DNA from 4 places in the Pontibacillus sp. ABV4_188 genome. Region 2 is predicted to be linked to each of the others. Evidence: riboswitches for the same ligand, from Rfam matches in the RefSeq annotation. Region 2 holds a riboswitch; each other region holds the start of a gene.
The links. A riboswitch is a leader RNA that binds a small molecule or an ion and turns the genes downstream of it on or off. The one in region 2 is predicted to bind S-adenosylmethionine.
Positions count from the first base shown of each region.

Region 1 (7,544 bases), 770 kb from region 2:
CTAGGAGCCTTGGGGAGACCCCACAGAGAGCGTAGCGAACGAGGAGGCTTCCCAGCTCGCCGCGGAAAGCGAGCGATTTCCCGAACCGCCTTACCCGCAATCTGAGCAAACGGAAGCATTCTCTCAATTTCGAGTCTTTCTTATACGGAACTCTTTAGGAAGCATATGCCTTTACAAAGATCCTTGATAAGCCTATGATGTTCCTTGGTGTTTATAATCGAGATTCCATCATGTAACAAAACACCACAGGAGGACTTATTATGACACAAACAAAATCACCGATATGGACGAAAAGCTTCCTTTTTATTTCCTTAAGCAATTTCTTCTTATTCCTAACCTTTTATGCCTTGTTAACCACATTACCAATCTTTGTAACAGATGATTTACAAGGAACAGAAGCACAAGCAGGTTTAATTGTTACATTGTTTTTACTATCAGCGATACTTGTGAGGCCTTTTTCTGGAAAACTACTAGAAGACTTCGGAAAGAAAAAAATGCTTCTCATAAGTCTTTTACTATTTATGTTGACTACCTTCGTTTATGTAGCAGCAACTAGTTTTTACTTATTATTAGCTTTACGATTCTTCCACGGTATCTGGTTCGCGATAGCCACTACAGCAGCTGGTGCAATTGCTGCAGACATTATACCAGATAGCAGGCGTGGTGAAGGACTTGGATATTTTGCTATGTCAATGAATCTTGCTGTTGTCGCAGGTCCTTTTTTGGCTTTATCGCTTTTAAACTGGATCTCTTTCTCAACACTCTTTATTGTACTTGGATCCCTTTTAGCAGGAGCTCTCTTTTTCACTAGCTTTGTAGCTGCTCCTGTTATGAATGAACCTTCTAAGAAGAAAAAAGTAACGCTGCATGATTTATTTGAAATAAATGCTTTACCCATCGCATTAGTAGGAAGTTTACTAGCTTTCACCTACTCTAGTGTTATATCTTATATTTCTATTTATACGAAATCTCTGGGATTACTAGAAGCAGCAAGTTTCTTCTTTGCTGTATTTGCTGTTGCAATGCTTATTTCGAGACCGTTCGTTGGGCGTATCTTTGACTCTAGAGGCCCAAGCATTGTTATTTACCCATCCCTAATTCTCTTTGCTTTAGGTTTATTTACACTAAGTATGACGACTTCTTCCTTTATGCTCTTGCTGTCAGCTACACTAATCGGTCTAGGCTACGGAAGCCTTGTCCCTTGTTTCCAAACACTAGCTATTCAGTCTGCTGATCACCATCGAAGCGGACACGCAACAGCAACTTTCTTTACACTCTTTGATACAGGAATTGCAACTGGCTCTTATGTTTTAGGTGTCGTAGTCTCCCTACTTGGATATAAACCTTTATATTTTGTAATGGGTCTGTTTGTGTTTATTGTTATGTATCTTTACAAAGTTATAAATAATAGAAGAAGGAATTCAATCAAATCAAGTTCCCCCGTTCACTCTTCCTAAGAAGGATTGCAGTGACCTAAACACCTTCTCTATTACAGACTAAAATCCCCTAGCTCTTAAGAGCTAGGGGATTTTAAGATTAAATATCTGTCAATTCAATTGTTGTCGGTTCTGGTTCTTCATCAAGTGCTAATTGAGTTGCCGAGAACCCTCCTAGTGCTGAGAATGCAATTGCCCCTACTGCCAAAACTGAAATCATCCATTTTTTCATACTTCCCACTCTCCCTCTACGTAATTGATAATTTTTTATATGATTCATTAGCTAGAGTTAAATAGTAACAAGCATCCTTATACCTTTTGTTTTTTTGTAAGCATTCAGCCAACAGTTCACAGTATAGTCCGATATAAAACTGGTTTTCATTATCGATAAAATAAGGAATAACTGTCTCTTTTAAATAATGCTCTAGACTAATGAGATCCTCAAGAACCCGGTATTTATATACCTGAAAATAATAGCGTAGGATTTTGAAGTCGTTTTGTTGTTCGATCATAATCAATCCTCGATCGATCCATTCCAACGCCCTGCCCCGTTCACTTAGCTCAAAAAGTGACTCCACAATGGAAGCAATACTAGTCAACTTTCCTTTTACATTATAGTTATCTTTATACACTAGACTTTTCTCAAAGTAATCAATTGCTTTTTCATGATGGTTGAGAGCTGCATGAAGCGAACCTAAATTATGGTAAGCAATCCCTTTTAAATAAGAGCTTTGCAAGTTTCCTGCTGCCTTTACAGCTAGTTGAAAGCACTGTTCTGCTTGTTCAAATTGGTGAATTCGCTTATAGCATATTCCAAGTAAAACCTGGCAATCACCACTTCGTTTAAAGTCGAATTGGACTGTATACAGGTTTAAGGCTAACCTAGCGTAATGAAGCGATAACGTCACATTTTGAAGGGAAGATTCATTAATAGCTGATATAAAATACAAATCAGCCCGCTCATGATCACTAAGTGTAATTTGATGAGCAAGTGCTAATGATTTCTTATAATACTGCTGAGCTTCTCTGAATCTTTCTTGCATATTATGATACAGTCCAGAGAATTTCATATAATAGTACTGATGCTTCTCTTCAAATAGGTCCTGCATCCTTTCTAACTTATCTAATAAAACGGGTACTTCTGAAAAGTGACGCATCAACAAATGATAGCGAACCTCATACAACTTAAACAAAGCTAGTATACTCGGAGTTGAGAGTGTGCTCATTTTTTGCTTTAACTTTACATATAATTCTGTTGCTTGGTCCGTTTCTCTATGCATAATTACGGTGTACCACTCGTGTAGTTCTTGTTCGAGTAACTCTTCATCTACACCTTCTTCAAGCACTTCAACTGGAATATCCAGGCGATGTAAGAGCAGCTGAACAATTTCCTCACTTGATTTAGTAAGCCCATTTTCGATCTTACTTAAATAAGAAATTGAACAAATTCCCTGAGCCGTTTCTTCAAGAGTACGATTTTGGTTTAACCGATGTAATTTAATTGTTTTTCCTACTTCAGACCCTTTTAAGATTTAATATCAACTCACTCTCTAGTGAAGCAACATCCTTTGCTAGAGTATATGCTTCAAATGTTCCAACTACCCCTCTCACAACCGTTTACTCATTTGGGAAAGCAAATCTATAAATATAGCCATAAAGACTGGATTATATCTGCAATTTTTCCCAAACATATTACGAATATAGGATGTAAGTTATATTCATCATAATCAATAATTAGAAATATATCAATATTCTGATAATTTTAGGTACTAGAGTACTAGTTCTTATGGCCCGAAACCTTACTCCGCTAGGTTCATTCGAACTATAAATTGATCGTAACCTTTTTATCACAAGTATGTTTAACAATAGAGCAGTAATCATGAACACTCAAAGCTGAGAGAATGTTTTCGTTAACTTCAATTGTGCATAAGGTGGGCCTGGAAACCAATCGCTTTCCTGTGGCTCACCTAAGCTCTTCTGCCCACGGGAGTCTCGCAGTTTCCAGTCCCACCTTTACCATATAAGGGTTAACAAAACATGCTATATGGGGTGACTTCAGCCCCCCTGATGCTACCTACGGGGGCCGTTCACCTCTTTAAAAGTCGGGGCTTGCTCGGGGACTGCGAGACTCCCGCGGGGGAAGGAGCCTAGGGAAGACCCCGCAGAGAGCGACAGCGAACGAGGAGGCTTCCCAGCTCCCCGCAGAAAACGAGTTGTCCCCGAGCAAGTCCAAGCACTCATAATCGTAACGGCCCTTTCCATACTAAAATGTCTCAGTTTCAATCCTTCCGTATAAGGGGGCTTATGTGGAAGGAGTATAAAATCAACAATAAACATGAACAAAGCCAAAAGTTAAATTGCGTATCGATTCATCTATACTAGTTTATAGAACTAGCAAGCTGGGTATAAGAACAATAGAATATAAAAACTCCCCTTTGGTTTTTGAAACCAAAGGGGAGTTATAACCGTACAGTAAAATAGACTTTCTATTGGTGTTGGTAAAGCGTCTCATATAAGGTTGAAGAAAAATCGGCGCGGGAGACATTTTCTGCGGAATAGCTCTTTATACTTTGGTCCTTAGCAATACCTGATGCTTCAAACGAGTTCAGTACCATTGTAGTCATTTCACTGAATGTGATTGTTTCGTTTGGTTTAAATTCTCCATTTAAGAAGCCGTTAATGATGTCTAGCTCTTCCATCGCTGCTATATCATTAGCAAATTGATGATTAGGGTCTACGTCAGGGAATGTCGTATTATCAGATGCTTCATGATCAATGATTCTATTAAACAAAGCAGCTGCTTGCCCTCTAGTAACATCCTTATTAGGTTTGAATGTACCATCATGGTACCCTTTAATAATTTCACTGCTCACTAAAGCCTTAATTGCTTCATAAGCCACATGGTTTTCATTTACATCAGCAAACAAACTGTTTGCATTTAACCCTGCTACACGGCGCGCTGTAGCAAACTTAGGTCCCCAGTATGGGTTGCTAAGTGAAACAATGTCAATTCCCCTGCTAGATGTAGCACTAATAAACTTATTACCACCCACATAAATCCCGACATGCGAGATGCCTGCTTTATATGTGTTCTCAAAGAATACTAGGTCTCCTGGCTTCATATTGCTTTTACTAACTGCTTGTCCTACTGTTGCTTGACTTCCAGTTGTACGAGGGATTGAAATACCCACTTTGTTAAAAACATATTGTGTATATCCTGAGCAATCGAATCCACTAGGGCTCTGGCCACCAAATACATAAGGCACACCTATGTGATTCTTAGCTACATTTAATAAATCATCTTGACTAGCCGCCCCAGCTACAGATGCGCCACTAAACGTAAACATTACCGCCATTCCGCATGCTACAATTTTCTTCAACATATTCCCCACTCCATTTTCTTCTAGTATCGTCTGTTTTTTCTTCTACGACTATTCTACCAAAAGTTTCTTTGTCATAAAGTTACGTTTATATTACAATTTGTTTTCAAAAAAGACATATTTCTTTATAAACATTCTACAAAATCCACTCAAAACTCCATTTTCATTGTAATAGGAAAATGTAGGTAATAAAGAAAAATGAAACTTTAGTACACGTTCTAAGCGCAGTATTATTTAGGGAGTTGTCCCCAATTAGTTTAATCTAGGATCTTCCAACCCACAAAGGCATGCCTTTTATCTTACTTTTTTGTAAATTCTATTAATGCATCATTTCTTCTTCTTTCATTGACAATAAAACATGTAATAAGTAAACTTAGACATTGCATGTAAAACAAAAATGAATACTCCTTCTTATCACGAGAGGCGGAGGGACTGGCCCTACGATGTCTCGGCAGCGGGCTCATTATTAATGAGTGCTGTGCCAAATCCAGCAAGGTTACACTTGATAGATGAGAAGAGGAGCTCTAAATAAAAAGCCCTCTTCTGATCAAGAAGGGGGCTTTTTTTGATTATCACATGTCATTTTTCACACAATATTATAAACAAGCAAGAAAGAGGTGCAACAACATGAATATAAACAAAGGGAATCCACTTGCCCTGTTACCCTTATTCATTTTCTTAGTTATCTTTGTAGGATCCGGAATAGTAACAGGTGATTTCTATTATATTTCAATCTTAATTCCAGCCCTAATTGCAGCCATTGTAGCAATCCTGCAAAATCGAACAAAGCCAACCTTTGAGAAAGTCGAGCAATTCGCAAAAGGTGCAGGCCACCCTGACATTATGATTATGGTTTTTATTTTCATATTGGCTGGTGCTTTCTCATCGGTGGCAAGCAGTATTGGAGCAGTAGAGTCTACAGTAAACTTGGCATTAACCTATCTTCCTGAAAACTTAATTATAGTTGGAATTTTCATTATTGCTGGCTTTATATCACTTTCTATGGGGACATCAGTTGGTACTATTAGTGCTCTAGCACCCATTGCTGTCGGAATTAGTGCTGAAACGGATTTCACTGCGGCATTATCACTTGCAGCAGTAGTTGGTGGCGCTATGTTTGGCGACAACCTATCGATTATTTCTGATACGACAATTGCAGCGGTTCGAACACAGAAAACGGAAATGAAAGACAAGTTTAAAGCGAACTTCTTTATCGTTCTTCCTGCAGCCATTGCAACTATTATAGTCTTAATTGTGATCACTTCAGGTGGAACCTCTTCTGTTGAGGCAGACAGTTTCAATTGGTTAAAGGTTATTCCTTATATTGGCGTTTTAGTGGGGGCGTTAGCAGGTTTGAATGTTATGGCCGTGCTCATTGGCGGAATTCTGCTCTCTGGAATCATTGGAGGAGTCAGTGGGGAATACTCTCTTGATGCTTTTATGACAAACATTACATCAGGGATTAACTCGATGTCGGAATTAATTTTCCTTACTATTATTATTGGCGGGATTGTAGCCATGATTCAACACAATGGTGGGATTCAATTCCTTCTTTATACACTTACAAAAGGAATTCGTTCTAAAAAAGGTGCTGAAGGCAGTATCGCTGGCCTTGTAGCAACTACAAACCTAGCTACAGCAAATAATACAATTGCGATTATTACGACAGGACAATTAGCAAAGAACATTGCTGATGAATATGAGATTGATTCCAGAAAGTCAGCAAGTTTACTCGATATCTTCTCTTGTACGGTTCAAGGTTTAATTCCATATGGAGCACAGTTATTAACTGCAGCCCAAATTGGAAGCCTATCACCAATAGAATTACTGCCGTACTCTTTCTATCCTATATTAATAGCTATATCCGGTATCATTGCAATTGCAATTGGATTTCCACGTTTTAAGAAAACAGCATAAAATTACTAAAAATGACGGGATGTATGTATCCCGTCATTTTTTAATACTTGTGAACTATAAAAATGAATCAAAAACGTACAATTGTCCCGCCATTGTCTCCTTTTTTGTAAAGACAAATAATAGAAATAAAAAGAAAATCGTAAATAATGGAATAGACATCCACTTTCCCATGTGACTCCCTCCTACACATCACGCTTTCGGAATAATATAATCGCTACTGCGAGCGCAATACATCCATACATAATGGTATAAAGAATCATCACATTATTAGGAGTAGATGCACTTGCAAACATCCCCTGCTGAGCAAGACTGACAGGGTTGTCCGCTGTATCAAATAGGAATACAGTCATTTTACGGTACATAGCGTCTACAGGAAAAATGAGGCTTGAAATAATGCCTATATTCACAAGCGCTCCCTTCTCCATTATAGTTCCAATTTGCTCTACAAACCCTCCTATAAAAGCAGAACCGTACAGGATAATTAACACAATCCCCGCATTTAGCGTTGTCATTCGGCTACTTAACATGACACCTAACGTTACTAAAACAAGGGGTTGTAACATATACGTTGCTACAGCACTTACAATTTGGCTAATGGTAAAATCCAGGGATACAACTTCGCCGCCTATGCCTTGATGCAGAATAATGATGCCCGCAAATAAAAAAACCGCGTAAGCAATTAACAACCCTCCAAGACCAATTACTTTACCAAACAAAAACTGTGTACGCGTTATAGGTCGCATTAGCCACGTATCGATTTGGTGACTATCTATTTCACTAGCGATTGCACTTACACTTGATAAAATGGAGA
Region 1 is NZ_CM149975.1:1,522,418-1,529,961, reverse strand. Features, by position in the region: gene ACYX4O_RS07745 (MFS transporter) at 261-1,457, shown strand; gene ACYX4O_RS07740 (hypothetical protein) at 1,537-1,668, opposite strand; gene ACYX4O_RS07735 (tetratricopeptide repeat protein) at 1,685-2,782, opposite strand; partial or broken gene ACYX4O_RS07730 (helix-turn-helix domain-containing protein) at 2,792-2,938, opposite strand; gene ACYX4O_RS07725 (C40 family peptidase) at 3,923-4,819, opposite strand; SAM riboswitch class I at 5,225-5,332, shown strand; gene ACYX4O_RS07720 (Na+/H+ antiporter NhaC family protein) at 5,393-6,733, shown strand; gene ACYX4O_RS07715 (ABC transporter permease) at 6,916-7,544, opposite strand, start outside.
Region 1: linked by a shared signal. The riboswitch ahead of ACYX4O_RS07720 (Na+/H+ antiporter NhaC family protein) and the one ahead of ACYX4O_RS11780 (O-acetylhomoserine aminocarboxypropyltransferase/cysteine synthase family protein) in region 2 are both predicted to bind S-adenosylmethionine.

Region 2 (7,544 bases):
TTTGCTGACGGTTCTCCACAAGCCTTAACTTCTTCGGTAAGTTGAATGTCTCCCTATTCCCCTTCAACATAAAGATTAAATATGCCGTAAAACTAGAAATACTAAGAGCAAACATTATGCGGACGGTGTAGTATAAACCTTTCGCCGGCTTGTCTAGTTCTATGATTTGTGAAGCAAAAAGACTAGTTAAGGCTGCAATAGTGCCGCACAATATTGTCAGGCATAAGAGTGTAACAGACGGCCACCACCAACGTTTATTTACAAACAACTCTCGCATACCGAACGCCGAACTTACCATAACCACGATCAGACTAGCCAATGTCCATAAGAATAACTCTAGCATAGAATCCCCTCCGCTATTATCCTATGAACACCTTCTACTCTCTATAACCTACAATAAGAAAACCTACTCTATCTTCTCTATGATAAAACATCACTTTATCACACTATCTAATTAAAGCAATAAACGGTGCCAGACACCCACTACTTCACTAAAGCGCTGAAGGGTGTCTGGCACGCGTCACCGCATTACTTTGTTAAAGCATTTACGTTATAAAGCTTGATAAAGGTCTTTGATATTATTGATGATGTTGTGCTGATTATTTTGTTCGAATTCATGTCTTGCTTTTTGACCTGAGAGTCCGGTTAAGACAGCTACGAAGTGACAGCCAAGGCTTTGTGCAGCTAGACCATCTGCTAAGGAGTCACCAACTATGACTACAGAGTCTTTCTCTTCTTCAGTAAATGTATACATTAGTGCTTCTTCAATACTTGAACGTTCTAACCACGCGAACATGTACGTAAACGGATTCGGCTTAGCTAACGGGGCTTTCTCTCCGTGTTTCTTTTCAGCTTCTAGCACATCAGATGCTGTGGCCATGCGGTTACGATCAAAGTAAGAGATAATACCAAGATTCTCTAGAGGCTCTACTGTTTCAAGAGCTGGTCGGCCTGTTCCAATACCTAGAGTATGGCCCTCTTCTTTCAGCTTCGTAAATAGTTCATCAAGTTCTTCTATTGTAGCCAAGGGGGTTTCGATATGGATAAATCCTTCTTTCCCTTTCTGATAAGCTGGACGTCCAATAGACTTCTCCGTTAACCCTTCACCAACGTACCATTCTTGGAAAGTCTCCCTCCCAAGCTCCCAAAGTTCACTGTTACGCGTAAATGCCATCGTCTCAATACCTGTCATTTCATAAGCAACATGGTTTAAGTACGTGAGTAATTCACCTCGCATTGCTTCTGACTCTTTCATAACTGGAACGAACGTTTTATAGTCTGGTTCTATTCCAGCTTTATAAAGTTCCTTTCCAATCTCTTGAAGTGTCTCGCGATTTAACGTCATCTCTTGCAGCACTTTCTTTACATATTCCCCATTTGTCTCGCTTAACTGAGACAACAAGCGAATCAGTTGGAAAGAAAACGTTAAGTACACCATATCCCAGTTTGCATTAATCCCTTTTGATTTAATCAGATAAAGTACTTCATCATCCTGAAAAACTTCCGCTCGAAGGTCTCCTACTTCATTCTCTGTTACATCTGTATGGAATCGGTCAGATTGAAGCCCTAAATAATTATTGCTATGTACAAGCTCCCACACCGTCAACGCTGAAGCATCGAAATACCTATGTTCACTTAGTAAAACACCATCAACATCAAAAAGTATTGTTTTTCCCAATTGGCTCACCTACTCTTCTTAGATTTATGTCCTATTGTAGCAAGGTAAAGCACAAAAGAACAGACTAAGCTTTTCTTCTCACCCTATTGGTGATAGGACAATCCTAAACAGGCATAAAGTGTTCAAGAGATGACAGCAAAGGAGAGAAGCACATGGATAACTCATCTTATTTACAATCCTTTTATGACCCCTATGTCTACCAAACTCTTCAATCCGTCACAGGGAGCCAGGTAACCGTTCAGACCACGCAAGGTTCAATACGAGGAAAGCTGACAAATGTACTGCCGGACCATATCGTAGTCGAAATGAATAATACCCCGTTTTTCATTCGAACTCAGCAAATCGTTTGGGTATTCCCCTCTTCCTAAACTAAAAAAGGAGGTGTTCTTTTGTTTAAACGAGAAAATCGTATATTAGTAGAATTACCTATTCCAGAACGCGGTGATCCAAACGCAATGGCAGCTGTGCAAGAATTATTAGGCGGTAAATTTGGTGAAATGTCGACACTTAATAACTATATGTTCCAATCCTTTAACTTCCGCGGAAAGAAAAAGTTAAAACCCTTTTACGATTTAGTAGCAAGTATTACTGCCGAAGAGATGGGACATGTAGAACTAGTGACAACATCCATTAACCTGCTCTCAAAAGATAACACGTTCCCTGGTCCTCCTGATATTACACCTCTGCAAGCTGGCAAAGATGCCCGTAACACGTACCAATTTATTTCAACCGCTCAAACAGCGTTAGTAGGAGATTCAATGGGAAATGCTTGGTCAGGAGATAATGTATTTAATAGTGGAAATCTGGTATTGGATCTCTTACACAATTTCTTCTTAGAACTTGGGGCCAGAACTCATAAAATGAGAGTGTATGAGATGACAGATCACCCCACAGCTAGAGAAATGATCGGTTATTTACTCGTTCGTGGAGGCGTTCATGTCGTTGCCTATGCCAAAGCATTGGAGATCGCAACAGGAGTAGATGTAACGAAAATGCTACCTGTTCCTAATCTTGATAACTCAAAATTCGATTATGCCAGAAAATATGAAGAACAAGGATTAAACAATATTCTATACACATTTAGTGATACAGACTACAAAGATGTTAAACAAATTTGGAAAGGAAGCAATCCAGAAACAGGGGAACCGCTAAAAGTCATCGAAGGTTCCCCTAAAGGAGCACCTATTCCGGACTTAGACGATATCCCAGAACAATTTGCCCCTGGCGTTGACGCAGATGATTATAGGCGAATCGCTAAGCGCTTAATGGAAAATATTTAGAGTAACTAGGATTCAGAAAATAAAAAATGGTCTGAATATGTATTGACGGTGCTCATAAATTGTTCTATAATCCATAACAAGCTCATATGATGAAAGACAAAATGAATATCTTATCTAGAGTGGCGGAGGGACTAGGCCCTGCGAAGCCCGGCAACCTTCAAGCAATCTGTGCTTGAGTGGTGCTACATCCTACAGGTCTGTGGATCTGGAAGATAAGATGAGGACTGTTACATACACCCTCTTCTTATGAAGAGGGTTTTTTATATGCCCTCTTCTTTTCCCTCACCTGTATGGCAATTTTTCCTAGACTTATTAACCAAGGAGGAATTGTTATGACTTATAACCCCTATTTATTTAAAAAGGAAACACTTAGTTTACACGGAGGACAACAACCTGATCCAACAACTGGTTCTCGTGCTGTACCCATTTATCAAACCACTTCTTATGTGTTTAACGACACCGATCACGCTCAAAACCTATTCTCATTAGCAGAACCAGGCAACATCTATACACGTCTTGGCAACCCAACAGTGGACGTCTTCGAGCAACGGGTTGCTCTTTTAGAAGACGGAGTAGCAGCAGTTGCAACTTCATCTGGCATGTCTGCCATTACACTTGCTATTTTGAATATCGCGAGTGCTGGTGATGAAATTGTGGCTTCTACGAACCTTTACGGGGGCACCTACAACCTCTTCGCCACAACACTCCCTAAATATGGAATTAATGTTACCTTTGTCGATAGCACAGATCCTGAACAATTCCGTGATGCCATCACAACTAAGACAAAAGCAATTTTTGCTGAAGTAATTGGTAATCCTAGCTTACACGTATTAGATATAGAATCAGTTGCTGACATCGCACATGAACATCACATTCCCCTTATTGTAGATAGCACCTTTGCAACGCCGATCCTTTGCAAACCTCTTTCATTCGGTGCGGATATTGTTGTCCACTCGGCTACGAAATGGATTGGGGGCCATGGAACTTCTATTGGAGGTGTTGTTGTTGATGGAGGTCGATTTGACTGGAATCATGAGAACTTCCCGGGCTTCACTGAGCCAGATGCTAGTTACCATGGACTAAGGTATGGACTTGACGTGGGAGCGGCAGGATTCGCAATCAAATTAAGGGTTCAACTGCTTAGAGATATTGGTGCCTGCTTAAGTCCACACAATGCCTTCCATCTCTTGCAAGGACTTGAAACGTTGCACTTACGCATCGAACGCCATGTTCAAAATGCAAAGGAAATCGCAACCTATCTTGAGAACCACCCAGGTGTGGAATGGGTTTCCTATCCCGGACTTCCTTCACATCCATCCTATCAGCTAGCAGAGAAGTACTTAGGTCAAGGTGCAGGCTCCATGATTGTTTTTGGAATTAAAGGTGGCCGCGAGGAAGGGAGAAAAGTGATTGATACGATTAACTTGTGGTCTCATGTAGCGAATGTAGGAGATGCGAAGTCACTCATTATCCACCCCGCATCAACGACTCACCAGCAGCTGAATGAGGAAGATCTATTGAAAACAGGGGTAACAGAAGATTTAATTCGGTTATCAGTTGGACTTGAATCAACTCATGATCTGTTACAAGACTTAGAACAAGCAATCAAAGAAGCTACAGGTTTAACGAGCCTATCTCCTTCGGTACCATCATCCTCTGTTATCTTACAATCAAGCCTTTACAGAGATGAAACGACCGTTCGGCCTAAAAGTATCGCAATTATTGGTAATGGTGCTTCTGAAGAAGAACGTTCAAAATTGTCTCGATTAGGATTTAAACTTAAAAACGAGGCTATTCACGGGGCTGATATTGTTTATGTTACTGAAAAACTAGACTCTCCGGTACAAATAGGTCTTAATACAAAGCTCTTTGCCTATCAATCGAATACACTTAGCGAGGGTCAATTACAGTCATTAAAAGACCAACATGCTTCATTCCTTCAAACAAATAATTTATATCAAGATGCTATTCACGCTCGCACCTCAAGTGTAAATAAAGAACAGGATAAAGTATTATTTCGCACAACTTGATCAAGGAGGCTCATCATGACGATACGAATTGGGTTACTAGGTTACGGAACAGTAGGAAAAGGGGTAATAGAAATTGTTCATTCTCATCAAGAAAGAATCCAAGCACTACTTGGAGAACCCGTTGAAATCACGGGAGTACTAGTACAAGATTTAAAAAAGCAACGCGAGATCCCTTCTTCCATTCTTGTAACAGCGGATTTTAATTGTTTACTTCTTCAAAATATAGACATTGTTCTTGAAGCAATTGTTGGGGAAGAGCCTTCCTTCACCTATTGTAAAAAAGCAATTGAACAAGGCAAGCACGTTGTTACAGCCAATAAAGAAATGTTCGCCGTACACGGAAATGAGTTAAAAGAATTAGCAAGTAAACATTCAGTTTCTTTAGGGTATGAATCGACAACCGTTTCAGGAACCCCTGTTATCCGCACTCTTCAACAGCTCCTACAAGTAAACCAGGTTGAAAAAGTGGAAGGGATTTTAAACGGAACTTCGAACTTTATCTTAACCAAAATGAGAGAAGATGGGACTTCTTTTGAGCAGTCACTTAAAGAAGCCCAACAAAGAGGATATGCCGAAGCAGATCCAACCAATGATATACAAGGATACGACGCCTTTTACAAATTAATGATTATCAGCGAGCTCCTTTATGGAAAGCAACCTAACTGGGACGATGTATATGTAGAAGGAATTGATAGAGTTGACCCTACTCAAATCCTCGAAGCTTCATTTATGGATAAAAAAATAAAGCACGTGGCCACAATTGAATGGAAAAATGGGGATGTTAGAGCATCCATTCAACCCATTCCTCTTACAGAACAGCATCCTCTTTACTCGAATGATGGTGTCCAAAACGGTGTGGTCATTCATACCGATTTGGCAGGCTCCTTAACATTATCCGGTCCCGGAGCAGGAGCTTCGTCCACTGCGAGTGGTATGATTGAAGATTTTATTACTATTTTTCAACCGTCCCATAGCAGCGTTCATCAGTTCCAATAAATGAAGACAAAGCTCAAAGTTACTTTAACTTTGAGCTTTTTAACATTTATGGTTAAATTAAACCAGATGGATATGGGAGTAAAATCTATAACATTTGATTAATCGTGTAAACCTTGACAGAACTTGACTCATTAAATCAAATTGCCTAAGCTAATAATTATACATGATTTTGATAAGAAGGGCCCCTTAGTGAGGGTTCATCATACCATAATAAGGATTTACAGATTGGAGTCTTTTCTATGCACCCGAAATGGCTGGGAGCTTTTATCATCCTTACTTTTCTTCTCTCTTCTTGCTCATCGGTTCAAAAGTCAGATGAACCGATTTCCATTCAAAATTTCTCCTACCATGTAACAAACGAGAGTGAGGAAAAAATTACATTTACTATCAATTTAGAAATAAGAAATGATACCCAAAACGAACGCTTTGTCAGCCTCATGTATCCAAGTTACATTACTCGTAACAAAGAAGGGACACAGCCACCTCTAAGTATTGAAGCTGAACAAGTAACTTATCTAACACGAAGTATAACGGTAAATAAGTCAGGTGAATTGACGGGTAAAACCATTCAACAAATTGTCGAGAAAGAGATCCCATTGCTTGATGGGATTACGATTGGTAAACGATACGAATTACCATCTTCCTCGAAATAGAGGCTCTCGTTGAAGAGAGCCTCTTTTATTCAATATTGGTATTTACTTGATTGAGTGGAAGAACCTTTTGGATATAGATATACACAAAGGAGAATAACAATGACTCCTGAGACACAAAGGGTCGCAAGCGCTACAGAACTTTGGATGGTAACAATTTCTGCTGACATTCCTATAACAATTGTCGCAAATATTGTAAGAAGTGCTTCGACCCAACCGTATACACTGGAGATTCTCCCAATCATAGGCGTTGGAACCGACTGCTGAACATATGTGTTAAATCCAGTTTGCACCCAGGCCATAAAGAAGGAAAGGAGAAAGAATCCTGCTGCAGCTTGAATGAAGATCGTCGAGAATCCATAGGTTACATACCCGCAAGCTACAAGAATTGCCCCACCCCATACTAATAAACGGTTTCCCAAACGTTCAGCAAGGACGATCATAGCCAAAGAACCGCAAATATACCCCGTGCCCGCTATACTTACCAAAAATCCATAATCCATATCGGATAAAGATAATACATTTTTCGAAAATGCCGCTTCTAAAGAATCAATAGCAGTAGCTCCAATCATTACTAAACCAACTAAAGAATAAGTCAATACAATTTGTCTGGAGGTTTTCGTAAAATGCCAGACGGCTTTCAAGTCAGTCAGAAGTAAGTGTAACGAATTATTCACTGATCCCTCTATTTCAGGCTTACATACGCTCATTTTAGGGAGCTTTAAAACGATAAGAGCAGATAAAATAAAGGATAACCCGTTTAATAAAATGGCAACATTTAAACTGCTAATCATAAATAATAAACCTGCAATGGCAGGCCCTAGTACAAATCCACCTGAATCCAACAGACTTCTCCAAGCGTTAAAACGTTTTCTTTTCTCTGCCGGAACAAGTTTTGTCATATAAGATA
Region 2 is NZ_CM149975.1:2,291,011-2,298,554, forward strand. Features, by position in the region: gene ACYX4O_RS11760 (hypothetical protein) at 1-343, opposite strand, end outside; gene ACYX4O_RS11765 (HAD family hydrolase) at 551-1,678, opposite strand; gene ACYX4O_RS11770 (YuzF family protein) at 1,831-2,046, shown strand; gene ACYX4O_RS11775 (manganese catalase family protein) at 2,068-2,958, shown strand; SAM riboswitch class I at 3,066-3,177, shown strand; gene ACYX4O_RS11780 (O-acetylhomoserine aminocarboxypropyltransferase/cysteine synthase family protein) at 3,291-4,988, shown strand; gene ACYX4O_RS11785 (homoserine dehydrogenase) at 5,004-5,984, shown strand; gene ACYX4O_RS11790 (hypothetical protein) at 6,224-6,637, shown strand; gene ACYX4O_RS11795 (MFS transporter) at 6,667-7,544, opposite strand, start outside.

Region 3 (7,544 bases), 1.3 Mb from region 2:
GCTTATCGCTTACGAGTGGCCTGTAGAGGTCTTTGTTCACAGTCTGGAATCTTACAAAGCGTTCTTTAAGAGTGATGTGGAACGAGCGCGTCCTTCTTTACCTCGTATGGTCTCAGAAGGAAAGATTATAAAGGGATGGGACGTTGTCATGCCGATAAAAGCCGAAGCGGATCATTTGCTGAATCGGGGACCACAGAAGTGGGCGAACGACACAATCCAGATGAAACGATATTTCCTTACCGATACGCTTGAAGATTTCATCGGAAGTGATAACAGGTCTGAAACGCTATGTATCACTTATACGCTGGCGGAACAGATTAGTGAATTTGTCTTGCGGACAAACAGAAGATGGGTGGGATCTTCTAAGTGGGTTATCCGGTCCTTGAAGGAGTATGACCCTGAGTTTGCGACGCGCTACAGTGATGCATTTGATCATTTTTATACATATGGAAGCAAGGACAGAATCGTTCACCTCACTGATGAAGTGTTAAAGCCTTATGGAGGACGGTTTTTTGATGGATTTTTGTTAGGGGAGAAATAGAGGAGGTCGAGTATGTTTTATCAGGAGTATCGTGAAGAAGGTGAGCATGAACGTCATTTTCCGATCCGTCATCGAAAGGCAGTACGGGCGGTAATCTGGGATTCCGGGAAAATCTTATTAGTCTATACCAAACAAGGCATCTATACGTTCCCTGGTGGAGGTGTAGAAGTGGGTGAGAGTGATGAGGATGGTGTCATTCGTGAAGTAGCTGAAGAGACGGGATATGTGAATAGTCTTGTACACGAGAAAATCGGTGAAGTTGTCGAAAGCAATCCTGACCATAAAAATCCGGGGATGGTTTTTGAAATGGTATCTCATTACTACAACTGTGAGTTAAAAAATAATCAACAGGTTCCTTTGCAGCTAGAAGGATATGAGCGCACGGAAGAATACGATCCTCACTGGGTAACGCTTGAAGAAGCGATTGAGCAAAATGAAGCAGCAAGAGGGTACGGGGAAGCACGTTGGTTGCGGCGTGAAACGTATGTACTGAAAGAATTACAGAAGCAATTGCAGCAGGAGGGGAGTCGTTGAGAAGTTATGATGAGATGATGGACCTCATTCTAGGGAGAGCAAAACAGGATGAAACGATTCGAATCGTCGAGCTTAACGGCTCAAGAGCGAATCCTCGTGCGGTGGAAGACCGATTCCAAGATTACGACATTATCTACTATGTAGAAGATCTGCAACCTTTTTTAGATGATCATACCTGGATTGATGTTTTCGGTGATCGGCTCATTATGCAAATGCCTGATGCAAATGATGGACTTCCTGAAGATGGGGAGTGGAAGCGTTTCGCGTACTTAATGTTGTTTGAGGACGGCAATCGAATTGACTTAACGCTCGTTCCTCTCAAATACCTCGTGGAGTCCCTTCAAGCCCGGGATTATCGTACTATTTTATTGGATAAAGATAATAGGATTGAAAGGTCAGTGAAAACCGTTAAGGATCCTTTTCTTATACAAAAACCAACAGCGAGAGATTATGAGAGATGCGTAAATGAATTCTGGTGGGTGACTACATATGTGGCAAAGGCATTATGGAGAGAAGAACTCACGCTTGCGAAATCTATTATGGAAGAACCAGTTCGTGACATGTTCATCCGCATGCTGTCGTGGGAAGTTGGGATTCGAACGAATTTTGCTGTAAGTATTGGCAAGGGTGGGAAGAATCTTGAGAAGTATTTAGGCGAGGCAGAGTGGAAGCGGGTGGTGGAAACGTACCCTGATGGACAATACGAACAGATGTGGAGCAGCTTGTTCACAATGTGTGATTTATTTGAGGAAACGTCTGAACATGTAGCTCATTTCTTTGGTTATGAAAAGTCAGATGAAGGAAATCGGGTGAAACCTTATTTACACCACGTAAAAGATTTACCGGTTAGGTAGTCAGCATAAGGCTGGCTACCTTTTTTGTTAAGGTTATTTAATCTCTGTTGTGACGTTATATAACTTGTTCTTATAAAGGTAACGTGCACCGTCCATAGGTTCCGTGTAATATCCGACCGTTAGGACGACCGCTTCATCATCGACGAAATCAAGATAGAAGTCGGGGCTCGCCATATCAACATTTGAAACATCGTTCGTACGAGCCCTTCTTAAGTCAACGAGTAAGTCGTTAATCGTATCTTGGTCCTTAATCGTGAATTGCAACTTCCCTGTTCCGGAACCCAGTTGGTTTTCATAAACGTTAATGGATGTCGCCTCAATATCGAAAGCCTCATTCTGGCAAGCGCTCAGTACAATCAAGCTAAGTACAAGAGTAAGAATAGCATATCCTCTCATAACAACCTCTCCCTTCGTATTCCTCACTTAGTTCAGACGAAAAGAAGAAGAGAAACGTTTCACCCTAATGCACCCTTTTACTTAATCAAAAGAAGCTCACTTTACCACGCTAGAGCAATAAACGGTGCCAGACACGCTTTAGTTTGCTAAAGCGTGTCTGGTGTTGTTATGAATGGCTTTGAGCGTCTTGTATGATCCACTGGGCTGCGTCGTAGAGGGTGGGGAAGGTGGCGTTTGCAAGCCCGTAGTCTTCACCTAGGAAGACGGTTTTCGTGCCGGCGTTTTGTCCAGCTTCAATATCCGGCTCTCGATCACCAACCATATAAGAAGTAGACAAATTAATACCGTGTTCCTTAGCGATGTCTTCAATCATTTTACTACCTGGCTTCCGACAATCGCAGCCTTCTTTTGGCTTGTGAGGGCAATAGCATACCTCATCAACCACTGCACCTAACTTCTTTAGTTCATCTATCATATATGTGTGAATATCCTGAAGCTCTTCTTCTTTCATATATCCTAATCCAACGCCGCCCTGGTTCGTAATCACAGCGATTAAGTCAAAAAGGCCTGACTCATTCAGCATCTGAATAGCCTCAGGAACACGTGGGAGGAAGAACAAGTCCTCACGTTTATTGACGAATTTGACACGGTCGGTCAGAACTTCGTTGATGACCCCGTCCCGGTCAAGAAATACTGCTCGCTTTGTCATTAGGTATCCCTCCATCGATCTTCTAACAGGTAGTATACCCAAGAAGTCTGTATATATGGTGAGGTTTCCGTTTGCGTTATTGGAGCGAAAGGTGGTTCGGGAAATCACTCGCTTTCCGCGGCGAGCTGGGGAGCCTCCTCAATCGCTACGCGCTTTCCGGGGTCTCCCCTAGGCTCCTACTGCCGCAGGAGTCTCGCAATTTCCCGAACCACCTTTACCGTATTAGGGGGGGAACGGAAACATGTCGCATGTGGATACCCTTATTTTCAACACCATCCGCATTTAACTACTTCAGCTAAAAGTTCTCATAAAAAAGCAAAGCCAGTAAGGCTTTGCTTAAGGGGTGGAGATTGCTGATGGGTATTGGTCTTTCAGACGTTCTCCTAGGTAGGTAGCGAGTTGGAGCATACCATATATGCCTGATACGGATTCGGCGTCTGAGTTGTAGTTGGTGTTTGTGTTTACATCGTACGTGTATACATTACCATTATGGTCCTGAATCGCTTCGATTCCGGCTACTTTAATGTTATTAGATGCAAGGAAAGCTTCGTAGGACTCAATGAGTGGATCTGAGTAGCCTTCTAGAATCTCAAATTTCGCACCGCCTGTTTCTTCTGTGCCGGTTGGGCAGTGTAGGTCATCAATGGTGCAGGCGTCTGCGGGGCATAGTTCAAAGCCTTCTGAGGTATCGACTTTCACGGCGTATAAGAACTTGCCGCCTACGAATTCGTGACGGACGATATATGGTTTTGGTGCTTCGATATACTGCTGGACAAGTGTGATGCCATCGACGGGTTCTTCAAAGGATTCGCCGTATACATATTCTTCAAGGGCTTTAATGGAGTGGAAGAGCTGTACGCCTTGCCCTTTACCAGCGCGGTTGTGTTTTGTAATAAATGGAGCAAGGTCAAGCTTTTTAGCTGCTTCTATTATTTGATCTTTACCAACAGCTGTAATCGTCTTTGGCGTGGTGATGCCTTCTTGATTTAATGCCATATACTGATTTACTTTACTGAGCTCAAGGCGTAGGGCGCGGCTGCCGTTCACAACGGTTCGACCGTGGCGTTCGAGCCAAGCTAGCACGGCTTCTGTGAATTCAGGTGCGAAGCGGTGATCTCTTGTGTGAGAAGAAGCGCTCATTCGGTTGTAGAAAATTCCTTCCGGTGGCTCTTCTGTTAGATCGACCGTTCCCTGGTCTAAGTGCCATAATTCAAACGGTAAGCCGAGCTCCTCCAGGCGTCCTGTTAAGTGATCGGTCCATTCGTCATTTTCATGTAATACATAAATCTTTGTCATTGTGGTACCTCCTTGAAGTGTGTGCGTTTTTCCTCTACGAGTGGCATAACGTCCCGGCTGAAGCGCTCCATCTCTTCTAGCTGCGGAGAGCATTGAAGGAGGAGTAGGTCGAGCCCAGCTTGTTCGTATTGTAAAATGCGATCAGCAATTTGATCTGGTGTGCCAATCAGTTTTGGACGCAGTCCCCGGTTTGAGACGGAGTAATCCTGCAGATCAACTTGCTGTTCAAGCTGTGACTTACTTGTGAAATCACTGTATCCAGCGTAAGCTCCAGAATCTTTTACATCTGTAATCCGGTTTAATTCCTGAAATGCTTCTTCTTCTGTATTGCGGCAAATGACGTAAGCGGCCATTCCGAAAGATTGGAACGGTTCTTGCCCGGCTTCACTGCGTCTTTCTTTCATATCATTGATCTTCGTCTTAATTTCATCGACCGTACCGCCATGCATGACATAGGCATCGCAATGATTGACGATCGTTTCTTTTCCACGTGGACTTTCACCACCTGCGTAAAGCTTAGGGTACGGTTTTTGAATAGGCTTCGGATGAAGGTGGGTGTTCTCGATGGAATAGAATTTACCGTTGTAGCTGACAGGTTCTTCTTCAGTCCAAAGGGATTTTAACACTCTTAGAAACTCATCGGTTCGATCATAGCGTTCATCGTGTGCCGTGAACGAGCCGCCGTATTGTTTGGCTTCTTCTTGCCACCAAGCGGATACGACATTTAAGGTGAAGCGGCCTCCTGAGATTTGATCAATATTCGCGGCCATTTTCGCTGTGACTGCTGCATTATGAAAATTAGGTCTGACTGCGGCCATAATCTCGGTTGTCTCCGTCACGGCAGCAAGCCCTGCCGCTGTTGTCCAGGCTTCTAAGGAATCCTGATCGGTTCCTTTTATATCATTTAAATACAACTCCGCAATAAGCGTTGTATCAAATCCTAACTGTTCCCCTCGTTGAATGACTTTCTTGGCATAGTCAAATGTTGGTGGCATGTTTTCATCCTCCACATTTCTAAGCCATCCTCCGAAAATCGGTAACCAATATCCATACCTCACCTGACTCAGCTCCTCTTTATAATAGTATATCAGATTAAACAACCCAAGTTACTTGGAATTAAACGTTACGCGTCCAATTTCCTTCTATATATATGAAGGAAGGTACTAAAAAACCCCCTCAACTTGTCCTTGAGACGAGATGAGAGGGTTCTGTGTACGAGTCCCGCTCTCTCATCTTTCAGGCTTTCACCTGCTTGGAATTGGCACGGTATTCGCATTAGAACCCGTTGCCGAGGTTTCAAAGGGCCAGTCCCTCCACCTCTCTTGATAAGAAGAGTTAATTTTCTAACTTTTTGTTGATCATTATTTTACGCTCTTATGATGGGAATGTCAACGAAATGTAATTCAAACCTTTCACCTTAAAATGACGTGTTCACATTTGGTGAATACCTATGATGATTCTAATGACCTAGGTCAAAAGGGGTCTTCCGTCCTGATTCGGGATGAGGGAATGTTTGCTAAACTAATACTAAGGAAATATTTTTGAATTTTCAGCATCTTTGTTAAGCACATACAACTAGTTCACTACGGTATGGGGGAATCAGGGTGCACATTGGGAGAAGAATTAAATACGTACGGCAATTACGAGGGTTATCACAGAGTGAACTTAGTGTTGGGGTAGTTTCATCTACTCACCTTAGCAATATCGAGTCAGGTAAGTACGTCCCATCTCAAGATATTCTTGTTCTTTTTGCAGACAAGCTTGAGGTAAATAAGGACTACTTGTGTGAATATGAAAAGCACGATCAGGCTTTCATTGATCAAATTATTGAGCTAAGAGATGCGGTTATTAAAGGGGACGGCTCTAGAGTAGAGAACCTGATACATCAATTGGAATCTCAGGAGGACAAAGTTGTTCAAGGTATGTACAGTGAACTCTTATATACGCTCATTAAAGGTGCCCATTTTATGAAAAAGGGGAGCCAATCAGAACAATTGATCTCGATTCATCTATTAGTAAACCTTTATATAAAAGAAGGGGAGAAGCTAGACGACCCAATACTCCTATCATTCTATGACTACTATTATGGGTTGTATCACTTTCAACACAACCATATTCAACAGAGCTTAAAGCACTATTATAGGCTTGTCGCACACACACAGGATGAATTAGAGAAGGGGTTGTTCTTCTATAATATCTCTTTGCTACATAAGCAGAACAGAGAGTACTATAAAGCGATTGAAGTAGCTAAAGAGTGTCTTGATGTGTTTCAGCAAAAGCTTGAATGGAATCAATTAGGCGAGACGTATAATATGATAGGAGTCATTCATTGGGATATGAATGAGTGTGAAACAGCGATGGAGTACCTTCTAAAGGGAGAGAAAATTGTCTCCATGACAAATAATGAGAAGTTGAAAAGTCGCATTCAGCATAATTGTGGGCTCATTAATAAACAACTTGGTGATTATGAGGCAGCTATCTATTATTTTAGGAAGTCCATAGAAACCAAGGTAGCGAATGGAGAAACGCATAATATTGTTCTCCCATACCGCTCTTTAATAGGAAGTTTAATAGATCGGGATAAAATTGATGAAGCGAAAATTGTACTCGATCACGCAAGGCAGCATTGCCAAACCAAACAGGACCAGCACTATTTGAAAGAATTAGAAGCTTTTATTTTTGAGAAGGAGGGGAGGTTTAAAGAATTTGAAAGCGGCATGAATGACTTAATACAAGAATTGGAAGAATCAGCCTGCCATTATAAGTTGAAAGGTCTCTATGAACGTTTAGGTGATTATTATTATAAGAATAGGAAATATAAATTAGCTGCTTATTATATGAAGAAAGAAATACAATTAGGTTCAGGCTAAGGGCAAAGATTTTAGTGTAACAATTCCTAAATAGTGAGTTTGACAAAACTATTAAACAATCCGAAGAATTTTCGCTCGATTTTTTGTAATGTTTTGTATTACCTCAATAGTATTCAAAAAAATCCGAAAATTAAGTATGATAAATTTAAATGAACCAAGGAGGGCTTACCGTGAAAAAGTTAATGACTGTACTAGCAGCTGTTCTATTAACGCTAGGTGTTAGTATGTTCCAAGGCGGATTTGATATAGCAGGTGAAGAAGGAGACGTTAAAGGATTAAATGATGAAGAGATTGTTCTCTAAGTTCTCTCTTTTAGATTAAGTTCCATTATAAATTTGTCAAAA
Region 3 is NZ_CM149975.1:969,202-976,745, forward strand. Features, by position in the region: gene ACYX4O_RS04915 (nucleotidyltransferase domain-containing protein) at 1-541, shown strand, start outside; gene ACYX4O_RS04920 (NUDIX hydrolase) at 554-1,075, shown strand; gene ACYX4O_RS04925 (aminoglycoside 6-adenylyltransferase) at 1,072-1,929, shown strand; gene ACYX4O_RS04930 (hypothetical protein) at 1,963-2,325, opposite strand; gene ACYX4O_RS04935 (D-glycero-alpha-D-manno-heptose-1,7-bisphosphate 7-phosphatase) at 2,492-3,034, opposite strand; gene ACYX4O_RS04940 (ATP-grasp domain-containing protein) at 3,371-4,330, opposite strand; gene ACYX4O_RS04945 (LLM class flavin-dependent oxidoreductase) at 4,327-5,388, opposite strand; SAM riboswitch class I at 5,557-5,662, opposite strand; gene ACYX4O_RS04950 (helix-turn-helix domain-containing protein) at 5,935-7,200, shown strand; gene ACYX4O_RS04955 (hypothetical protein) at 7,371-7,502, shown strand.
Region 3: linked by a shared signal. The riboswitch ahead of ACYX4O_RS04945 (LLM class flavin-dependent oxidoreductase) and the one ahead of ACYX4O_RS11780 (O-acetylhomoserine aminocarboxypropyltransferase/cysteine synthase family protein) in region 2 are both predicted to bind S-adenosylmethionine.

Region 4 (7,544 bases), 960 kb from region 2:
GATTGTTGCTGATTTCTTTTCAACGCCTTCTTGTATCGTGATAAGACCTTGTGTTTCAAATAAGGAAAGAATGCGTCCATGTTCAGATTCAGAACGACGCATGATAACTTCTGTGCCTTCTGGAATCTCATCTACGTTTGTAATATTTTTAGAATAAACACCCATCGGTTCGTTATGAACTGGTCCAAGGCTTGTGAAATCATATTCAAACTCTTCCTTTTGCTCGTTTAAATATGGTGTGTGTTGAAAGTAGTTAGCATCAATAGCGCCACTAGCTAAATCTTTATTAGGAAGAATGTATTCTTGATAAGTTTCAATCTTAAGGTCAATTCCTTTATCCTTCAGAATCGGTTTTGCTTCCTCCAAGATCTCGGCGTGAGGAGTACTAGATGCACCAATAACCACTTCCTCTAGTTTTTCCTCAGAATTGCTTTCCCCGCTCTTATTCTCTGTTTCAGATCCATTGCTGCTTGATTCATCCTCTGCTGAGCCACATGCTGCTAGCGCGAATATGAATAATGCACTAAGAAAAAGTTTTAAGAATTTTTTCATCGTGTAACTCCCCTTTTATCGTTTGTCTAATTTGTTTGATATAAAGTCTCCAACGAATTGGAATATGAAAACAATAATGACGATTAAAATTGTGGCTAAGAATACGACATCAAAGTCCCAGCGTTGGAACCCTTTAAGATAGGCCAGATCACCAAGACCCCCGGCTCCTATGACACCTGCCATAGCTGAGTAGCTAATTAAGTTAATAGAAGTAACCGTAATACCTGAAACTAAAGCTGGCATCGATTCTGGAAGTAAGACTTTAAAGATAATGGTAGAGGTCTTAGCTCCCATAGACTTAGCCGCTTCTATTACACCTTTATCTACTTCTTTAAGAGCAATTTCAACGAGACGACCATAAAATGGTGCCGCTCCAATAATTAAAGCAGGAAGTGCCGCATTAGGTCCCCTTATTGTCCCAATCAGAAATTCTGTGAACGGGAATAAGAGTAAAATTAAAATAATAAACGGAATGGCCCTGAACACGTTCACTATCGTTGCCACTATAAAATTCAATGGTTTGTTAGCCCATATATTTTGCTTTGATGTTAAATAAAGTAATAAACCTAGCAACAATCCTAAAATGAATGTTCCGATTACAGAAAGAGCCGTCATGTACAACGTTTCTTCCGTAGCCGTTACCAGGTCCTCTACATTTGCGTTTGGAAACAACTTATGAAACATGATGATTCACCTCTACTTGCACGGACGTTTCGGAAATATATTGGATTGCCTTATTGATATCTTCTTCTGCCCCATCCATATGAACATAGAGCGTTCCATAAGCTCCTTTACTGGTTTGAGTAATCTTCCCTTGTAAAATGTTAAAGCTAACAGAAGGAAATTCTCTCGATACCTCACTAATTAAAGCTTGGTTTGTTTTCTCACCAACAAAGTGTAAACGAACAACTTGTCCAGTTTGATACTGAGCTATGATGGTCTCCACTGCTTCATCTTGGTCTTGGTCTCCCATGATTTGTTCTACAAATCGTTTCGTTACTTTCTCTTTCGGATGAAGAAAGACATCTAATACATCGCCTTCTTCTACAACTTTACCTTCTTCCATCACCGCTACCCGATGAGAGATTTTACGAATAACGTGCATTTCATGAGTGATTAAGATGATCGTTAAATCTAACTTTTCATTAATATCAACTAACAAGTCTAAAATCTGATCGGTTGTTTCAGGGTCGAGGGCAGACGTTGCTTCATCACACAGCAGAACTTTTGGTCTGTTAGCAAGGGCTCTTGCTATACCTACCCGTTGCTTTTGTCCACCACTTAGTTGGGATGGATATGCATCTTCCCTGCCAGCTAGCCCGACTAACTTAATCAGTTCATCAACTCGTTCTTGTCTTTCCTTTTTTGGAGTTCCTGCAATTTCTAAAGGAAACGCAATGTTTTCTCGTACTGTACGAGACCAAAGGAGGTTAAAATGCTGAAATACCATCCCAATCTCTTGTCTAGCCTTGCGGAGACTCCCTGCTTTTAAACTTGCTATATCTTCACCATCTATGACGATTTCACCGCTAGTAGGATCCTCTAATCGGTTAAGCAGTCGAATAAATGTACTTTTACCAGCACCGCTATACCCGATCACTCCATAGATTTCTCCTTTTTCAATGTTCAAATTAACATCATCAACCGCTTGAACTTGTGTGGTCCCAGATTGGAATATTTTCTGTAGATTCTTGATTGAAATCACGGTTGTTCCTCCTTTTCAAATACAAAAAAGTTTCAGGAACTTTTCTATAAGCTCCCTAAACAAAAAAACCTTACTATCCCACAAGAGGACAGAAAGGTTTATATAAACCGATTCGTCCTCTCATCTGTCTAAGCCATGCTTAGCAGGATTTGGCACCTTTCAAACATAGTTTGATGGTTGCCGGGCTTCAAAGGGCCAGTCCCTCCACCTCTCGTGATAAGAGTAAAATCCTTTATTCAATTAACGCTTTAACTCTTTTAAGTCTAGAAAGAATTCTAGCACGCGCTTCAACATTCAGTCAATATAAAACTTTCACTCAATTCTTTCATCTAAAAGATTCTATAAGCAAATTACTATTAAGGAGCTCTTCGTCAATAAAAAAACGTTTCCCAAAGAGAGGGAAACGTTTGTACGCACGCTCTCTTATCATTCAAGGCTCACGCCTTGCAGGAATTAGCACCGTTCCTATAAAGGATGGTTGCTGGGTTTCAAAGGGCCAGTCCCTCCACCTCTCCAGATAAGATCTGAAATCGATTTTAAGTTAAATTATATGTTAGCATGGTGATATTAAAGTAGTCAATTCAAATTAATTAAGGAGGCAACGGACATGCAAGCACCTCACTTTAAGCTCCCTGCAATAGATGGCACCCATTATGATTTGGAACAAGACCTTGGAAAAATCATCGTACTAACCTTTTGGGCTTCTTGGTGTCCCGACTGTTCAAGAGATCTTCCGAAGAAAGAGCAATTCTTTCAATCCTTAAATCGTGAAGACCTCAAAATGTTAACGATCAACGTAGCCGGAAGAGAAGGAAACACAGAAGAAGGCGTGGCATTTGCCCACAAATTCCTATCTCAACCTACCCTAGTAGATCGAGGTACTGAGGTATTTGACCTTTACGGAGCTACAAGATTACCAACAACAGTGGTCATCAACAAACAGGGCCAGATTGAAGCCACATTCGGAGACGAAGCTGATGTAATGGAAATTATGAAAACAATTGGTACGTTAATATAAATAGCAATAGCTTGAACAAGGGCTCTTTTTTGTGTAGTCCTTGCTTGACCAGTCAAAGTTCGATCTTTTCTCTACATTGAATGACATGATTCACTAAATTATTTCTCGGGAAATCTTCATTCGTCATCATTCTCATGCAGAAATAAAGGCTGTCCTACTATAGGACAGCCTTTATTTATTGATATTGATTCACTTTTTCATAGAGATAAGGTACTGATTGAAATGCATAAATCTTTTCAAGAATCATACCTTTTTGGACGATTAAAAGACATGGAACACTCTCTATTTCATATTGGTTCATAAAATCAGGGTGAATTGCTGCATTCAACTCTCTAAACTCAGTTCCTTTTACTGCCTCTTCTAATGTCTCAAGCATCCTTCTAGCCAAATGACACGTCCCACAAAAAGGACTATGAATAAAAAGAAAATCAACATGGTTTTCACTCTTATTTAGCTGCTCTAAAGGCCTGTTGGTTAAAGTTTGCAAAGAATACCACCTAACTATGTTAAGAAGATCGGATCAACCGATATGCTTCTGCTCACCAAAGCTTGGGCTAACTCAGGCTCAGGCGTCGCAGCCACTTCTCTAAACGAACGATCTATATAAATATGCTCAGCGTGGGGAAGTTCGAATGATAGTTGCTTCCGTAACTTATGGCCTGAATGATCTTCATCCACTAATATAAATACATCTTTATGATCCAGATCATAATCAAGAATGAGCTGTTCCAGCCGTTCTACGCCTAGCGTCCCATTTGTGCATATGATCTCAACATCCTCGTTAATCACTTTTTGGATTTGTTGTTTATCAGTTTTCCCCTCTACGATAATCACTTTTTCAAGTGCACTGATTTCGTTCATCGCAACCACCTGTCTTTTTTCCAACGTAAGTGTTTCTTATTACTATATGTGATTCGGTCCGAGAATTCTCACTTTATAATAAAATTAATAATAAATAGGCCACAATCTGATATAAAATACTTTTTCTATTTGAAAAGGGGGATAAATTTGTATAAAGAAATGGCAGTGGAACCCCACTGCCATCACCCTTAACACCAACCATTTTCATCATCGCAATCTACATACTTATCAACTCGTGAAGGATCACTTGTCCCTCTCCAAGACTGATTCTGTTGTACTTGCTTAGTGGTGTTTGTAACCTTCATACCCGTTCTTGATGCAGAACGGCTTCTCGCTGAGGAAGACTGTTTTTTCTCCATCTTAGTTCACCCCTTACACATAAGGTGTCCTAGGATAGACCAGAGTATGATACCAATATTAGTCTTCAGCGATCATTTCTTGATATTTGTCAGCAGTCATCAATTTCTCAATTTCAGATTGATCAGATGGTTCTACAATGATCATCCATGCTTTTTCATATGGAGCTTCGTTAACAAATTCTGGGCTGTCATCAAGCTCATCGTTGATTCCAACAACTTTACCAGAGATCGGTGCGTAAAGTTCAGAAACGGTCTTAACAGATTCAACGCTACCAAAAGGCTCATCTGTTTCAATTGTATCTCCTACTTCAGGTAGTTCTACGAATACGATATCGCCTAGCTCTGATTGTGCGTGATCCGTAATACCGATCCGTACTTTGTCTCCTTCTACTTTCACCCATTCGTGTTCTTCTGAATAATACAATTCTTTTGGTACGCTCATTCATAACCCTCCATTTATACTTTTACATTCTTAATGTATTAAACACGGCTCAAAGAGCCAAATGTTTTGATTATCAGTGATCTACTTCCAAGTATTTTCAAACGTTTCCTCTTTAAACCCAACTGTTACTTGATTTCCATCTGTTACAATTGGACGCTTAATTAACATACCATCAGAAGCTAACCAAGATCTCATCTCAGCTTCACTCGCGTCTTGAAGCTTGTCCTTCATGCCGAGTTCACGATATTTCTTGCCACTCGTATTGAAAAACTTCTTTGGTAGTAAACCACTCTGTTCGATTAACGTTTTCAATTGCTCTTCAGATGGCGGATGTTCAACAATATGTACTGTTTCGTAAGAGATGTCTTGATCATCCAACCATTTCTTTGCTTTTTTACACGTACCACATTGTGGGTACCAGTAAACCGTTAACGCCATAGAAGGACCTCCTTTTCTGTAATATGTGCCCTTATTTTATCATATTTTACTGCAGCTTCCTAATTATTAGACACACAAATATGATGTGATTGTTAAGCATATCCCATAACAAAACCCTCCCCTAAGTTCGTATATAGGAGAGGGTTTTAATGATTTATAAATTAAAGAACGTATTTCTCTTCTTGAATAACTTTTGCTGCAACTTCACGCTTCTTCTTAATAACGTTTGTTGGAGTATGACGTGTGAGTTTGCGAAGTGCTGATAGCATCATTCGTAAAGAATCGCCTTCTTCACTTGCAATTAATGTTTCTTTAGCATGAGCTTCAATGCGATTAAATGATTCTTGCGTGTACACTTGGGTCATTGCTACCTTATGCATATTCTTCTCTTTACCGCTTGATTGGATCGCTTTCTCTGTTCGAAGGATAGCAGATTCCATATTGTAGATCTCACCTACGATGTCTGCAATATTAACTAGTATTTCTTGTTCTTTCTCAAGCTTTTCGCCAAATTTCTGAGCAGCCAATCCTGCTGCTAAGAGACCGATTTTCTTAGCGTTCTTTAACAAGTATTTCTCTTGCTCTAACGTTTCTGTTCCTGGCTCTTCTGGCATCATCATCATAAGCTCTTCCTGAAGAGTTTGAGCTTTCTGAAGAAGAGGTAGTTCACCTTTCATTGCTTTCTTTAAAAGGGTACCTGGTACAATCATACGGTTGATCTCATTTGTACCTTCGAAAATACGGTTAATACGAGAGTCCCGATACATTCTTTCAACTTCATATTCAGCCATAAATCCGTACCCGCCATGGATTTGCACCGCTTCATCCGTAACGTAATCCAGTAGCTCTGTGCCAAATACCTTCGTCAATGAACACTCAATCGCGTACTCAGCAATCGCTTCTGCTATTGCCTTGCCGTCTTTTAGTTGTTCGTCGCTCAGTTTACCCATTCTTTGTTCGAATAAGCCCACTGTACGATAAACAGCACTTTCGTTGGCATACGTATTAGCTGCCATTGTTCCAAGCTTTTCTTGTGTTAACGGGAAGCTAGAGATCGGTGTTTTAAACTGCTTTCTTTCGTTCGCATATTTAACAGCTAGTTCAAGAGCACGTTTGGAGCTACCTACGCCACCGATCGCCAACTTGTAGCGTCCAACATTTAAGATATTAAATGCGATCACATGCCCACGACCGATTTCCCCTAAGACATTTTCTACAGGTACTTCCGCATCTTCTAAGACCAGAGTACGGGTGCTTGAGCTCTTAATGCCCATCTTTTTCTCTTCAGGCCCTGTTGAAACTCCTTTATAATCTCTCTCAACAATAAAGGCTGTGAATTTATCTCCATCAATCTTAGCGTATACAACAAATACATCCGCGAATGCAGAGTTTGTAATCCACTGCTTCTCTCCGTTTAATACATAGTGCGTACCTGCATCATTAAGCTTAGCCGTTGTTTTAGCACCTAACGCATCAGACCCTGAGCCTGGTTCGGTTAGTGCGTACGCTGCGATTTTTTCACCTGTTGCTAGTAGAGGCAGATACTTTTGTTTTTGTTCTTCATTACCAAAGAAAACAATTGGCAAAGAACCGATCCCTACATGGGCGCCGTGTGTGACTGAAAAACCACCAGCTCTAGAAAATTTCTCTGTGATTAAGGAAGAGCTAATTTTATCTAAGTTAAGCCCCCCATATTCTTCAGGTACGTCCACACCTAGTAAACCCAGTTCTCCGGCTTTCTTGAGTAAGTTTACAGAATGCTCAAATTCATGGTTTTCTAGGTTCTCGATTTTAGGAACAACTTCTCCCAAAACAAAATCTTCAGCTGTCTTAGCAATCATTTTATGCTCATCTGTAAAATCTTCCGGCGTAATAATATCGTCTGCCTGTAAATCTTCAACTAAAAAGCTTCCACCTTTAAATACTCTTTCCTTCGTTTCACTCATCTTGGTTTCCCCCTTTAAATAAGTTCAAAGACTCCGGCAGCACCCATTCCGCCACCGATACACATTGTGACAACACCAAATTGTTCATTTCGACGCTTCATTTCGTGAATCAAACTAAGTGTTAACTTAGTGCCAGAACACCCTAGAGGGTGCCCTAATGCAATAGCACCACCATTAACGTTTACCTTCTCTTCATCAAGACCAAGTTCACGAATGACTTGAA
Region 4 is NZ_CM149975.1:3,250,403-3,257,946, forward strand. Features, by position in the region: gene ACYX4O_RS16655 (MetQ/NlpA family ABC transporter substrate-binding protein) at 1-552, opposite strand, end outside; gene ACYX4O_RS16660 (methionine ABC transporter permease) at 568-1,236, opposite strand; gene ACYX4O_RS16665 (methionine ABC transporter ATP-binding protein) at 1,226-2,257, opposite strand; SAM riboswitch class I at 2,375-2,480, opposite strand; SAM riboswitch class I at 2,678-2,781, opposite strand; gene ACYX4O_RS16670 (TlpA family protein disulfide reductase) at 2,865-3,275, shown strand; gene ACYX4O_RS16675 (thioredoxin family protein) at 3,451-3,780, opposite strand; gene ACYX4O_RS16680 (ribonuclease M5) at 3,777-4,136, opposite strand; gene ACYX4O_RS16685 (hypothetical protein) at 4,325-4,495, opposite strand; gene gcvH (glycine cleavage system protein GcvH) at 4,554-4,937, opposite strand; gene ACYX4O_RS16695 (arsenate reductase family protein) at 5,019-5,375, opposite strand; gene ACYX4O_RS16700 (acyl-CoA dehydrogenase family protein) at 5,537-7,321, opposite strand; gene ACYX4O_RS16705 (acetyl-CoA C-acetyltransferase) at 7,336-7,544, opposite strand, start outside.
Region 4: linked by a shared signal. The riboswitch ahead of ACYX4O_RS16665 (methionine ABC transporter ATP-binding protein) and the one ahead of ACYX4O_RS11780 (O-acetylhomoserine aminocarboxypropyltransferase/cysteine synthase family protein) in region 2 are both predicted to bind S-adenosylmethionine.